Regions from separate parts of the Solibacillus silvestris genome, predicted to be linked through region 1. Evidence: riboswitches for the same ligand, from Rfam matches in the RefSeq annotation. Region 1 holds a riboswitch; the other holds the start of a gene.
What was found. A riboswitch is a leader RNA that binds a small molecule or an ion and turns the genes downstream of it on or off. The one in region 1 is predicted to bind FMN.

Region 1 (7,833 bases):
CATCAAAAAAGAATTCTTATAAAGAACCTCTTCTTTCTAGTAACATATTGTCTTTCCATTCCCCATCAGGTTGAGCAATCTTTTCCCGCACCCCTACTATTCGAAAACCATTTTTTTGATGGTGAATTAGAATTACGTCATCCTGAACCGGGGTTTTATATTGTCGAAATGAAAAGCTATGGTCGTGCGCCAACCTTTTTAATGGCAACTGGCTATGAGCAAGTTCGTTCCATTGTCGCATACTTGACAGGTGATCTCGAAGGTGCTCGTAAAGTAGAACTAGATCTACCTGAAACTGGTGTATGTAGTTTAGATTTAAATAGTACCAGCACTTCTAACTGCTGTTAAAAAAATACCCCCTTGAAGCCATTTCAAGGGAATCTCTTTATCCCCATAAAATTATTTTTTTAATTCTTCGTTTACGAACTGCTCGATACGTGCACCGATTGCATCACGCACTTGCTGGAACACTGCCCATTTTTCTTCCTCTGTGCCCGTAGCTTTTGCTGGGTCTTCGAATCCCCAATGCTCACGACGTACGCCTGGTGGAGTCATTGGACACTTATCTGCTGCATCCCCACAAAGTGTTACGACAAATGTTGCTTTGTTTAGAATATCTGGATTAATCAAATCTGAAGTGTGGTGAGAAATATCAATACCCACCTCATTCATTGCCTTAACCGCATTTGGATTGACACCATGTGTTTCAATACCTGCAGAATACACTTCCCAATCTTCCGGTAATAGCTTCTGTGCCCATCCATCTGCCATTTGCGAACGGCAAGAGTTTCCTGTACATAAGAAATATAGTGTTTTTTTTGTCATTGAATAAACTCCTTTAATTAAAAAATAAGTAATGTAATATAAAGTCCGATTAGCGTAAAGATTAAGATAGGTATTGTTAACACGATCCCCGTTTTAAAATACGTACCCCATGAGATTTTCACTCCTTTTTGTGACAGTACATATAACCAAACGAGAGTCGCGAGTGATCCAATTGGCGTTATTTTTGGTCCTAAGTCTGAACCAATAACGTTTGCATATATTAATGCTTCACGTAACGTACCATCTGTCGTCGTTTCTGCAATTGCTAATGCATTGACCATCACTGTTGGCATATTGTTCATGACAGATGATAGAAATGCCGCAATAAAGCCCATTCCAACTGTTGCTGCGAACAACCCTTGCTCTGCTGTCCATTTGATTACACTAGCTAAATCGGGCGTTAATCCTGCATTCCCTAGTCCGTAAACAACAACGTACATCCCAATTGAGAAGAATACGATATTCCAAGGTGCACCTTTCACAACAGCTTTTGTATCGACGACAGAACTTTGTCGTGCCATAACTAAGAAGAAAACTGCAATAACGCCTGCTACAAGAGAAACTGGTACGCCAATAAATTCACTTGAGAAATAGCCAACTACTAAAATAGTAAGTACAAACCAAGATAACTTGAACATTTTCATATCTTTGATCGCAAGGCGTGGTTCCTTTAACATCGATTCATTGTATTCACGTGGAATTGATTTGTTAAAATAAATCAGTAGCACAACAATCGTTGCTACAAGCGAGAACAAGTTTGGGATAACCATACGCGAAGCATATTCCACAAACCCAATATCAAAGAAGTCAGCTGACACGATATTGACTAGGTTACTCACTACAAACGGTAAGCTCGTTGTATCTGCAATAAAACCACTCGCCATAATAAACGGGAAAATCATTTTTTCGCTAAACTGTAAATTACGCACCATCGCTAACACAATTGGCGTTAAAATCAGTGCAGCTCCATCATTCGCAAATAATGCAGCAACAACTGCTCCGAGCAAACTAACATACACAAACATTTTGATACCGTTACCTTTTGCACCACGCGCCATATGAAGTGCAGCCCATTCAAACAAACCAATTTCGTCTAATACAAGTGAAATTAAAATAATCGCAATAAACGATAATGTGGCGTTCCACGTAATATCAATTACTGTCCCGACATCATTAAAATCAACAACACCAACAAGTAATGCGATGACAGCCCCACCCATTGCAGACCAACCTATATTAAGTCCCTTTGGCTGCCAGATGACAAAAATCAGTGTTACGATAAAAATGAGTGCCGCAATTAAAAACATATTCAATTTTTAGCCCTCCACACATTCAGAGTTAATTTTACATCCACAGGTCAGATCTTCATTAATTGAAGCAATTATATTTTGCATTAACGAAGTTTGATTTTCTTGGATGCGATAATGCTTCCATGTTCCTACCTTGCGTTCTGTAATAATGCCTGCCTCCTTTAGTTTACGTAGATGCTGACTCACAGCAGGTTGTGAAATTTTAAGAACGTCCGTAAAATCACAAACGCATACTTCCCCTTTTTTTAAACAGGCTAAAATACGTAAACGATTGGCATCTGCAACAGCCTTCAATTGTTTTTCCATTAAATCGAGCTCCATTTGAACCACTCCTTAACTATATAATAATATACTTATATTATAGCCAAAAAATAAATCACTATATAATGATATGATTATATTATGCTGTGAACATTACTTTTGCAACCATAATATTTTATTTTCAATAATAATTAGGAAAATGCCTAGGGAAATATTTGATGTAAAGGGGACTAGCAAATAAAATATGCTATTAGTTCCAGGCATCCCGAAAATATACTATTTTCCCGGACGGGTTTCCTTTTTATTTAGAAAATCCGGGCACTTATATTTGGGCTCTTCTGCTTCAATCTACTGGCTTTAAAAATGATTTTTAAACTCTTGCATCACCGTATTTACTTCAATTGGAATAATCATAGATGCCTTATCTCCAATAAAAATTATAGAGCCACCTAATAAATATTTTTGTGAGGCTTTTATTTTTTGTTTTTCAATAGACTGTCTCTCTATCTGCACTTTAATACTATATACTTTTTTATACCTTTCCACCACTTGCAATTTTCTTCGATCATGGTTAACTGAAATTGATTTAGTATTTAAAACCCTTGATATGCTGCAATTGGGTCCAAGTGATTTAGATAATTAAATTTTTCAATATTTCTATGTTTCATTATAAGCTTATGCATTATTATGCTATGAGGGCATTCTACTCCATTTGCCTGACGCTGTTAAGGTACATAATACGTACCATCCTCATTAAAAAGTTGGTTTCATAGTATTTAATACGCGGTTAAAAGTTAGCTTTCCTGTCTTTTTACATTATTTTAAAACGCGCCTCGTGTTTCGACCTGTCATATTCAAAACACGAGGCTTAAAACAATTTATTAAATTTTAATTAAAATTTAAAATAAGCGGTTTAAATTCGCCATTTCAATTGCGGAAACTGCACTGTCATAGCCTTTGTTGCCTGCCTTTGTACCAGCGCGCTCAATTGCCTGTTCGATGTTTTCCGTCGTGACAATCCCGAAAATAACAGGAACACCAGTATCTAATCCAGCTTTAGCAATACCTTTGGCAGCCTCGTTGCATACATAATCATAGTGCGTCGTTGAGCCGCGAATAACTGTGCCCAAACCGATCACCGCATCATAATTTTTCGTTTCCGCCATCTTCTTTGCGATAAACGGCACTTCAAATGCGCCTGGTACCCATGCAATATCAATATTTTCCACATCTACGCCATGGCGCTTTAATCCATCCATCGCACCGCTTAATAATCTGTCATTAATAAATTCATTGAATCGTCCAACTACGATCCCAATCTTTAATTCTGTACCTACTAATTGTGCTTCAAAAACTTGCCCCATAATAATTCCCCTTTATATTGTCAATGTATTTTCTTTTACGTATTTCACTAAATCTTCTATCGTAATAAACTTCAATTGAAATTTATGCGCTATCTTTTCAAGCTCTGGCATTCTTGCCATCGTTCCATCCTCATTCATAATTTCGCAAATAACCGCAACTTCGTTAAATCCGCATAGCCGGGCAAGTTCGACGCTTGCTTCTGTATGCCCGCGACGTTCTAAAATACCGCCGTTCTTCGCAATTAGCGGAAATACATGTCCTGGCCGATTAAAGTCTTCTGACATTGAATTCTCATCTAAAAGTGCCAATATCGTTTCGGAACGTTCAAACGCACTTATGCCAGTAGTCGTCGTTTTATAATCAATGCTTACTGTGAACGCTGTCTGATGGGCATCCGTATTGCGCCTTACCATTGGTTCAAATGCCAGCCGGTCAGCAATTTCAGCTGAAATCGGTGTACAAATTAAACCGCGGCCATGCACAGCCATAAAATTTATATTTTCGGGTGTCGCAAACTGCCCGAGCACAACAAAATCCCCTTCGTTTTCACGATTTTCGTCATCGACCACAATAATTATTTCACCATTTCTTAATGCAGCGATCGCTTCTTCTATTGCATTCATGTTTTTTCCACTCCTTTAAAACCCGGCTTTTTGCAAGAAATCCATCGTCAAATTCCCGCTTGTCCGATTAGCTATATGCTTTGCTACATATTTGCCGATCAAATCTGTTTCAATATTGACGATGTCGCCTACTTGCTTCATACCTAGCACGGTTTCTTTATACGTATGCGGAATGAGTGAAATCGTAATAACCGAATCCGTTAAATCGAAAATCGTCAAGCTTGTGCCATCGATCGTGATCGAGCCTTTTTCAATACAGTTAGCCAGCAAATCTTTCGCGATTGACAAATCCACATAGACGGCATTGGCAACTGGCCGCTTTCTTAAAATTGTTGCAATGCCATCGACATGCCCTGAAACGATATGACCGCCAAATCGGCCATTCGCGGCCATTGCTCTTTCTAAATTAACGATTGAACCGCTTTTTAACTGCTGCAAACTTGTCGACTTTACTGTTTCGGGCATGACATCTGCCACGAAATAATTATTTGCAAACTGTTTAACTGTAAGACATACTCCATTTACAGCAACACTATCACCAAGCTGCATGTCTTCCAAAACTTTGCCGGCGCGAATGGACAATTCCATCGATTGAGTAGACTGCTTTAAATTTTGTACAGTCCCCAGCTCCTCAATAATTCCTGTAAACATCCTGCTCACCTCTTTTTCAAAATAAAAAACCCCGAACAATAAGTCGGAGTTTCGATGAGAGGTAAAATTGGCATCGCTAAATAAGACTTTTAAAGTTAATTTTTAAAAAGTCTATATGCTCTGCTTCCTTCTCCCATCCAGACTATAACTGTCGGTCCTAGAATTGCACTAGCTCCTGCACGCATATTGCGGCTCGCAGACTTAAGAATTTTCTCTATCACTGCCGATTGGGATTTTCACCCGACCCCGAAGGAATATATAATTGGCGAATAAAAAAATCCCGTCAAGAGGATGACAGGATTCAAAAGCATAGCAAAAAAGACATTTTAAAAGAAAAATTTTTAAAATGCGGCGCACGCTTCCTTCTCCCATCCAGACTGTAACTGTCGGTTCTAGAATTGCACTAGATCCTGCACGCATATTGCGGCTCGCAGACTTAAGAGTTTCCTCTATCACTGCCGATTGGGATTTTCACCCGACCCCGAAGGAATTTATTCTATTCGAAAGCTATTGTATCATAGAAAATATATTAGAAAAAGAATTATTGCTATTTTTGCTCGTCAAATGAAAATAAGGTTTTCCTGAAAATTAGAAAAAATGCAGTTTGCCGCTATTTTGTTCAGGACAAAGGGAAACGACCTTCTTCCATATAGCAAGCGCTTCTTCAACCGTCTCTACTATAAAAAATAGTACAAACCATGGTTTCGGTTTGTACTACTAATGTTAGGAAGTTTTGAATCCTATGCATTATTTCTTCTGTAAATCAGCATTGCCGGTAACCGTGCCTAAAGTATCCTTATGATCGCTTTTTTCCTCATTTCCGTAAATGTCCCAATTGAATAGGTTCTCTAATAGAAGAGCGAGTATAATCCCCACTAATAATCCGCTGCTAAGAACTGGACGGATAACACTTGGAACGGTAACAAAATAAGATGCTGGCAAGGTCATAATCACAACCCCTACAAACAGCGGGACAGCCGAACGGTAAATGTTGACCGTATTGTATTTAACCTGTTTAAAGAAATTCAATGAAGAATTAAAAAGTAGCAAATAAGAGACAAATAACGCTGAACTACCAACGCTTAGTGGAAGTTGTGAGAAAATGTGGCCAATCGTTGGAATGAGACCCATCACAAGAAACATAAACCCGCCAAGCGCAAACGGAATTCTATTTATAATACCTGTTTGGCTTAAAAAACCAATTGAAGACACGTAAGGTGAATTCGGAACAAGACCAAAAAAACCTGCTATAAGAGTGAAAATACCTGTAATTGTAAAGGAAGCTTTATATTCGGATTTAGCAGTTTCCACTTTATACATGCTTTCCGTCCCTTTTAATGCGCCAAACGTGTTTGCAGAATTCAACAATCCAGCTATAACAGCCGTGATGATAATTCCTAAATCCCAAGCAGGCTTCCCTAGCGGAAATAGTTCAAAGCTAAACGATGTAGCTTCGCTGACATGGTTTTCCGGCTTGAAAATAAGTGCATAAATAATCCAACCACCAATAATTCCGATAAGTAAACCATATCGCCGAACACTTGCGGGTGCTTTCACGCTGATTACGATTACAATAATTGCTATTACTATTGATAATAAAGAAATGGCTCCATCAATATGTGCACCGCCTGCCTCGTTGCCAAACGGAATACCTAACATCCCTTTTAAAAAGATGCCTATTAATTGACATCCGAACAAAAACATAAACACGCCCATTACCGCAGGATTAAACAACTTGGCTATACGGGGCCCCATTCCTGATATTCCGATCAAAACGGTCAAAATTGACGATAGGATAATTCCGACTGTTAAACTTCCGCCGACGATAGTTAAAGGCATCCCTTGAGCTGCAGCTGTCGTACATAGCGTCAAAATTATACCCCACCACAGACCGGATTGTCCTTCCATAATCGCTCTCTTATGCCCCAAAAAAGCTTGAATTATACAAGCCAATCCTGTCACGGTAAAGGAAAGTTGAAGCATATTAACAATTGTACCTGACGAAAGTTCAAATGCAGCCCCTACTGTTATAGGTATGACAACAATATTCGTAAAAATAAAAAAGAGCCACTGTAAGCCCGAAATCCAGTTACTTGCTTTTAATAATTCATTCATAACATTCACCTTTTCTATTTTGAGTAAATCTGTTAGCATTACTATTTTAACTTGGATACAAATTCCTCGGAAACTCCTGGATTTTCTTTAGTATTCCATTATTTCAATCTTTATGCACTCTAGTTTACAGCTATTCTCTGAAGTTGTCATTGTTTATTATGGATAATTTAAGCACTGGTTTCTATAAGAATAGAATTAATACTATCAATGTAAGCTAAAAAGGAGGTCTTCTGTGCGATACAGAATCCCCCCTTGGTTGCGTAAACTTTTATCGTATTTGTTTTTGACAATGGTAACCCTTTAAATTTCCACGCGGTACCGCCAATTCGCCCGTTTAATATCCTCGTAGTTAATATAAGCAACACTCGCCTCAATGACATCGTTTAAATTGAGACTATGCATTTTCGCGAAGTCTTTTAGGCTTAGCAGCAATTCCTGGTCGCAAGTTGTGCGGAATTCAATCCTGTCTTTCGGCCGGTTCTTTTTGTTGTATGCAATGGACCCAGATTTGATTAAATTGCTGTAGCCGTTTTCCAGCAAATAGCCTATATGTGTATTGTGTTTGTCGGCCAATTGCTTTAAATTGGATAAAATAGCCGCGCTCATTCTCGTTTTATAACGGATTCGCGATACATCCGTAGTTTGAGTAAGCTTTCCATTATGTAGCTTCCACATGGTCATTC
Region 2 (7,833 bases), on a different contig from region 1:
GACTGAAGAACAGCCTTCTGCAACTTCCGAGGATACAGCGCTATTAGAAACTGTTTTCACAAAGGCGATTGAAAAACAGCAAGCTACAACTAGCATGAAAGCAACAATGACAATGACGCAATCGATGAATATCCAGGAAGGTAAAGAACAAGTAAAAGTTGAAACTACCGGAAAAATGAATATGTCGATTGTCAATAAACCTATGCAGTTCTTCGTTGAAGGAACAATGTCTATGGTTGAACCAACAACAGGCGAATCAATTGATATGCCTTTAAAAATGTATATGACTGAAAAAGATGGCATGTATATGTATGAAGGCATGACAAAAACTTGGGTTAAATATCCTTCCGACATGTTTGAAGAAATTTTGGCACAGGCAGGCACACAAATTAATGCTGCTGAGCAATTAGAAATGCTGCAGCAATTCGCAACGGATTTCACAATTAAAGAAGCTGATCGTCACTATGTGTTAACATTAACAGGTACTGGCGATAAGTTTACTAAGCTAGTTCAAGAGCAAATGTCAGCAATGAACTTAGGTCTGGATGAGGAAATGCTGGCTGAAATGCAAAACTTGAAATTCGACAATTTCTCTTATGAAATCAAAATTAATAAAGAAACTTTTGATATCGAAGAAATGGTAATGGACTTCGGGATCGGCATGAATATTGAAGGTGTTGTAATGGATATTAAAAACAAATCAACAATGAAATATACAGATTTCAATGCAGCAATGACAATTACAATTCCTGCTGAAGCATTGGAAAACGCAAAAACAATGGAAGATTTAATGGTATTAGAATCAGAAGGCAAATAAGCCCTAATATATTAACAAAAGCTATCGGGAAGAAGCAATGCTTTTCCCCGATAGCTTTTTATGTGCAAAATAGGGCTCGCAAAAAAAATTCATTATAAATCACAGTATCGAATTTTTTCATTATAATCTACATATTAAAACCCTTTACATTCATACGCCCCCGGTAAACTATCCAAATGGAAGGAAGAAATGATTGAACTTTCCCATTTTCTATTCAAAATTCAAGGAAACGGAATTAGGAGGTTCGAAGCAGGCTTATGATGCACCAGTTACATTTTCCGATTCCATCATAAAAATTTCATATTATTAGGGTGATGAAAAGTAATATTGCTATTATTCATGTATAATTATTACCATATATTGAGGAGGAGATTTATGTCGAAGCAAAACATCGCAAAGTCTATCGGACAAAAAATCATCGTTATTATCGGGGGCTTAATCGCCGCTTATGGCTTGGAATCCGTATTAATTCCAAATAACGTTTCCGATGGAGGTATTACAGGGATTAGTATCGTAATTTCGCAATTAACACCATTACCTTTAGGTATGTTAATTGCTTTACTTAATATTCCGTTCGTATATTTAGGTTATAAACAAATTGGTAAAACCTTTGCTATCAATTCTGTTATCGGAATTGCCTCGTTAGCAATCGGTACATCCCTTATGCACCATGTACCGACGATTGTGACCGGTGATGCGTTATTGATTACCGTTGTCGGGGGGATTATTTTAGGTATCGGTATGGGGCTTGCACTGCGTAATGGCGGCGCATTGGACGGAATTGATATGCTTGCTGTACTGCTTTCACGAAAGCTGCCGTTCGGGACAAGTGATTTAATTTTATTCTTAAACTTTTTCGTCTTCATTATTGTCTCGTTTGTATTCGGCTTTAAAGGTGCCCTATTATCGGCAATTGCCTACTATATCGCATCAAAAGTCATTTTAGTTGTTGAGGAAGGGCTAAGCGGTTCTAAAACGTATAAAATCATTACAAACGAACCAGTTAAAATGGTTGAGACAATTCGGGATCGTTTAGGACGAAGCGCAACCTTTAATACGGTATATGGCGCCTACTCGAATCAGGAATTCAAAGAAATTACTTGCGTGATTAACCGTATGGAAGAAAGTAAAATGAAAGTTATTATTCGCGAAGTCGATCCGAGTGCTTTTGTTACAGTTTATGAAGTTGTCGAAGTAAAAGGCGGCAGCTTCAAAAAGCAAGATATACATTGAAAAATAAACGGGTGTGTAAAAGTCTTTCCAACTTTTACACACCCGTTTTTTGTTATTCGTTCACTGTACGGGCAATTGGAATACATAACCCGATTACCGCACCGACTATGGCTGGCACGATCCAGCCTAATCCAATCGAATAAAGAGGCAAATAATCCGCATACACTGCCGAAACTGCCGTTAATATATGCATTTCAAATGCTGGCACACTGTTGATTAATGCATTATAGCCATCAATTACACTAATAAAGAATGCAAAGAAAATTGCGCCTGCAAAAACAGGTTTTTTATAGTGAAACAGCGGTCCTAAAAGCGCCAGTATAATCAACACGATCGCTAACGGATACAGAAACATTAATACAGGGATCGCATATGTAATAATATTCGTCAGACCAAAATTTGCAATTGTAAACGAAACGATACATAGTATGACAACAAATGTTTTATAGCTTACTTTCGGGAATACTTCATGGAAAAATTCACTGCATGAAGTAATAAGCCCGATGCTCGTTTTCAAACAGGCAAGGACTATAATAATAGCCAGCAAAATCGCGCCGTACGAACCAAAATAATGATCCGCCACAGCAGCGAAAATTTGTCCGCCGTTTTCATATGTTCCAATTGACGTTACACTTGACGCACCCATATAAGCGATGAGCCCGTATATGAGCATCATTAATGCCATTGCGAAAATGCCGGATTTCCATGTCGTTTTCGCAATTTCTTTTTTGTCGGTAATGCCTGTCCGTTTAATCGCATGAATAACAACGATGCCGAATGCCAGCGAAGCGAGCGCATCCATCGTATTATATCCTTCCTTAAAACCTGTCATAAACGCTTCGCCTATGTATGCTCCAGCAGGCTCGACAAATTTGCCCATCGGTGAAAGCAAACTAATTCCGATTAATACAAATAAAAAGATTAAAAATGCCGGCGTTAAATATTTTCCGATAATATCCATAATTTTCGCTGGATTTAATGAAAAATAAAATACAATCGCAAAGAAAACAAAACTGAATATCGCTAACCACAATGTTGCTTGTGACGGATCGATAAAAGGCTCGAAACCAACTACAAAAGGTACTGTTGCAGTACGGGGTATCGCAAAGAACGGTCCAATCGTCAAATATAATGCCAATGCAAACAATAGCCCAAATATCGGGTGTACCCTGCTTGCTAAATCACGCAAGCCATTGCTCCCTGAAAGACCAATTGCCAAAATCCCCAAAAACGGCAGCCCGATCGCTGTCACTAAAAAGCCAATTAACGCAAGCCAATAATTCGTGCCCGCCAATTGCCCCATTTGAATCGGGAAAATCAGATTTCCTGCTCCAAAAAACATACCAAACAGCATCGTTCCAATGACTGCGTATGTTGAAAATGGTATTTTCTTCTCCATCATTATCTCTCCTAAGATGTCAATTCATGTTGGTTTATGACGAAACAGTCTAATTTTTCACAACAATGTACAATATAATAACAGTGTATAATCGCGATTACAATAGTAAAAAGTTATTCGCCCAAAAAAGAGCTGCAATGAAAATTATACTATTTCCAATACAGCTCCCCAATCGATTATTCAATTAAGCCGAATATTGTCGGCGCTGATTTTCGATCCATACGCGCATCGTACGGTAAAGCATCGTCACAACAACTAGCATTATAATACCTTTTACAATATTAAACGGTAAAATCCCTAAAACGACTGTTTCATACATATCATATTCGAAGCCCAGTAAATACGTGTAAAGCGGCAAGAACGCAACATAGTTCAATACAGCCATCCCTAACGACATAACAATCGTCGAAACAACCAAACCTGTCACTAACCCTTTCACGGAAGGCAATTTTTTATAAATAAAATAAGCCGGTAATATGAATAATACGCCTGTAGCAAAGTTTGCCATATGTCCTACCGGAATCCCTTCCGGAGCTCCAGTATAAACCCAATCAAGCACATTTTTCACTAATTCAACAAGTATGCCCGCGACTGGACCCATCGTAATTGCAGCAATCAATGCAGGCACATCACTAAAATCAATTTGTAAAAACACAGGGAACCAAGGCAGTGGGAAGTTTAATAACATCAATACAAATGAAACCCCACTTAGCATAGCGATCGTTACGAACGAACGCAGCTTCAAACTACTTTTTTGCATAGCAATCTCTCCTCTTTGCTGACTCCATCTCGCAAGAAGAAAGGACGTATCGAATCATTCCATGAAAAATCCCTTATGCTAAATAGAGCATAAGGGAGAAATAGGCACACTTAAATAAAGGTCCTCATGTGCATTTGCAGCTATTTCCCTATTTTAGCGTATGCGAAATAAATCCCCGCATAAAAGGAAATTAAAAACAAATACTGCAAAAAGCACCGCATTTTCAAAAAATGACGACCGTACCTTCACCTTCTCCCATCCAGACTATACTGTCGGCTTTGGAATTGCACCAAATCCTGCACACAAAAAGTGGCTCGCGGGCTCGAAAAGTTTGTATGCAGCGTCCTCCAAGTTAATGGTCGGAGGCTGCAACTTTTATTACCGCCGGTCGGGAATTGCACCCTGCCCCGAAGATGAATCAATATGAAATTATATAACAAAAAACTTTGCTACAATACCTATTATAATTAAAAAAACGGAATTGTAAAGACTATTGCTCACAATTCCGAGTATTTTTATTTGAATTAATCAAAACTATAGTAGAGAATATTTGCCGATAATGGCTTTTCCAAAGGTTTCGTAAAGTTAAAACCACTCCAATGTTCCTGCACTATTTGTTCAAACTTAACTTGTTTATCAAAACTCGCCACTGTTAAAATCAAACCTTCAATCATCCGCATCGCTTGAATCGCATCATAGTTTTCCAAATTTAAAGGCTCTTCAAACGTAATTGTTACAAGGGAGTCTTCCTCTTCCACGTGGAGCGAAACCCCCGGCAAAATTACTGTTCTGTAAATATCGTTCGCTTCAAGCGTCATATTTTTTATCGCTTCTTTCACATTTGTGAAGCTCATCCGGAAATTGGGGCTTAAGTAAACCGTTCCATCCTGCATTTCATACATAAAATAATTGTATTGTGTATGTTCGCTTTTCAATGCAATCGACTGTGCCACTTCTCCGGCATGGTCAAAATAAATCGCCTTCCCCTCGGCATCTTTTATAAGCACCTCATTATATTCATCACTAAACGTATCTACAAGGGAACCGAGATAATTGGATAATGAGGCTGTACCTGCATCATATTGATGATTGTCAGGCAATGTGTGAATAAGTTTATCCCCTTCTTCACGCAATTCGCCTTTCAAAGGATGATACTCGTTGAAGCCAAGCTTCTTTTCATCAATTAATGGGCTAAATGCTTTGTAGAGTGCTAACTTTGTAGGGTTTTGCGTTCCGAGCTTTTCGACAACTACTTCATTTGGAATTAAAATGCTGACAGGCACGCTTTCTGCATCATCGCCGGCTAACCCGATTTCAAATAATGTCATACCTTCAAGCTGATGCTCATAAACCAATGTTTGCTGTGCATGGGCATCCGCCGCAAATTTGGACATCATTGAACGTTCATTTGCTGTCGATACATCGTTGTTTGCACTCATTTCCGCTTTTTCCTCAGTTTCTGTTGCCGAAAGATCAAATGTAGTATTATTCTCCATTGAAATTGAATTCTCATCGTCTAAAAACTGTGCACCTATTAACACGATGGCAAATAAGGAAGCAATGGATACTAATAGCGGCATCCAACGAATTCCTTTTTGATTTTCCTGCTGTTTGCGAGGCGGTTGTTCATTAAATGCTCCTTCATCCACTAAACGATTAAATACTTCATCCTTTGTACGGTGATCGTTTACTTTCGGGGCTTGTTTAAGGAGAGATTCAATATTCTCTTCATCCCAATATTCCTTTTTCATAATGAATTCGCCTCCTTTCCTTGTTGTGCTTCCAGTAGCTGCCGCAAATTTTTTAATGCCCTGTGCTGTGTCGTTTTTACTTTTCCAGTCGTCCAGCCCAGCACTTCAGCTGTTTCCTGTATCGAAAGCTCTTGGATGAAGCGCATAATAATGACCATTTTTTGATCGCCGGAACACTGCTCCAATGCAAGCAATAATTGATTGAGTTCATCGTTTAATTCTGTAGCCTGTTCAGGTGAAGGCAATGGACTTACGAGTTGTTCCGTCTCCCAATCAAATGCGGTGAAAGCATGCTTATCGCGAACTTGCTTTTTTCTGAAATAGTCGATTGCCACATTTTTCGCAATCGAGAAGAGCCAGGTTTTCTCGGAGCTTTTTCCTTCAAAGCGCTCGTACGATTTCAAAACCCGCACATATACTTCATGCGAAAGATCCTCAGCTGCCGTGCGATTTTTCACTAAATAAAACAAAAAATTAAAAACATCTTGATGATACGTGTCGTATAATCGATGGAAAATGGATTGTTGCACCCATCCCACCTCCGTTCTAGTAATTTGTCGGTTAAAAACAAAAAAAGTTACAATATCCATCAATATTATATGAAATGCCAACTATTTTAAAAATAAAAGTTTATCACTTTGAACGCAATCAAAATGATAAACTTTTTTAATTCGTCTATTCTTTCCCCGTTAAGCTAACGGCAAATAAAATGTAAATGTCGTGCCTTGCTGTTCGACACTGTCCACAGAAATCGTCCCGTTATGCGCTTCCACAATATTTTTTGTGATTGCCAATCCTAGGCCTGTTCCGCCTTTTGAGCGTGTCCGTGCTTTATCCGCCTTATAGAAACGTTCGAATACGTATGGCAGATCATCCTGTGGAATACCCTGCCCTGTGTCGCGTACTTGTATTTTCGCGAATTTTTGCCCATCTGTAATGGAAACAGTGACTTTGCCTCCTGATGGAGTATGACGGATCGCATTATCGACTAAATTCGTCAATACTTGCTCAATGCGGTCTTCATCAATCGGTATGAGCGTATCATCGGAAAAGTCTGTTTCGATATAAAGCTGAATGTGCTTTTCTTTCGCTGTTTGGTCGAATTTATGGGTCATCCTTTCAATCACCGAAACTAACGGCACTTCATCTTTATATAGACGCATATGCCCAGATTCCATACGTGCCAAGTCAAGTAAATCTGTGACAAGACGACTCATGCGCTGAGATTCATCATAAATGACGCGGATCATATCATTGCGATCTTCTTCTGTTGTGACGACACCATCGATAATCGCCTCGGAATATCCTTGAAGCATCGCAATCGGCGTACGGAGCTCATGCGAAACATTGGCGATGAAATCCGATTTTAGCTTTTCCAGCTTCGTTTCTTCTGTTTTGTCGCGTATAACAGCTACCGCCCCGCGAATCGATTCGCCGCTATATAGAGGACTGATCGTAATACTATAATAGGATTTGCCCATTTCAAGTTCTTCATCCAATTGATCTTCAAAGCTTAATACGTGGTCAAGCATTTGATAAAGCTCCACCGGAATCGGCTTTGAGCTATCCAAACCTTTTGCGACAAACCACTTTTGCAGCAGACGTTCCGCCGGCGGGTTACTGACCAAAATTGTTTTATCGCGGTTGAATGTAATAACAGCATCTGTCATCGATGTTAAAATGCTGGATAACTGTTCTTTTTCCTGATTAATCACTTCCAAATGGTGCTTTAATTGGCGTCCCATTTGGTTAAAGGCTACTGCCAACTGGCCGATTTCGTCATTTTGCTTCGTTTCAAGCTTCGAATCAAAGCGCCCTTTCGCCAATTCAAACGCGTGTTCCCGCATATTGCGTAATGGCAGCGTAATTTTGG

Region 2: it holds a riboswitch for FMN, as region 1 does, so the genes downstream of both, ACTHOQ_RS01610 (ECF transporter S component) here and ribE (riboflavin synthase) in region 1, are expected to answer to the same signal.

Annotation. Positions count from the first base shown of each region.
Region 1 is NZ_JBQCJW010000032.1:27,072-34,904, reverse strand. It holds partial or broken gene ACTHOQ_RS15610 (GNAT family N-acetyltransferase) at 17-121, opposite strand; partial or broken gene ACTHOQ_RS15605 (flavoprotein) at 121-348, shown strand; gene arsC (arsenate reductase (thioredoxin)) at 400-825, opposite strand; gene ACTHOQ_RS15595 (arsenic transporter) at 843-2,132, opposite strand; gene ACTHOQ_RS15590 (ArsR/SmtB family transcription factor) at 2,142-2,456, opposite strand; gene ACTHOQ_RS15585 (hypothetical protein) at 2,754-2,951, opposite strand; gene ribH (6,7-dimethyl-8-ribityllumazine synthase) at 3,296-3,760, opposite strand; partial or broken gene ribB (3,4-dihydroxy-2-butanone-4-phosphate synthase) at 3,800-4,384, opposite strand; gene ribE (riboflavin synthase) at 4,400-5,035, opposite strand; FMN riboswitch at 5,157-5,293, opposite strand; FMN riboswitch at 5,392-5,528, opposite strand; gene ACTHOQ_RS15565 (uracil/xanthine transporter) at 5,783-7,150, opposite strand; gene ACTHOQ_RS15560 (rRNA methyltransferase) at 7,451-7,825, opposite strand.
Region 2 is NZ_JBQCJW010000002.1:74,142-81,974, forward strand. It holds gene ACTHOQ_RS01595 (DUF6612 family protein) at 1-817, shown strand, start outside; gene ACTHOQ_RS01600 (YitT family protein) at 1,193-2,050, shown strand; gene brnQ (branched-chain amino acid transport system II carrier protein) at 2,103-3,449, opposite strand; gene ACTHOQ_RS01610 (ECF transporter S component) at 3,634-4,209, opposite strand; FMN riboswitch at 4,453-4,628, opposite strand; gene ACTHOQ_RS01615 (hypothetical protein) at 4,734-5,960, opposite strand; gene sigX (RNA polymerase sigma factor SigX) at 5,957-6,490, opposite strand; gene ACTHOQ_RS01625 (ATP-binding protein) at 6,650-7,833, opposite strand, start outside.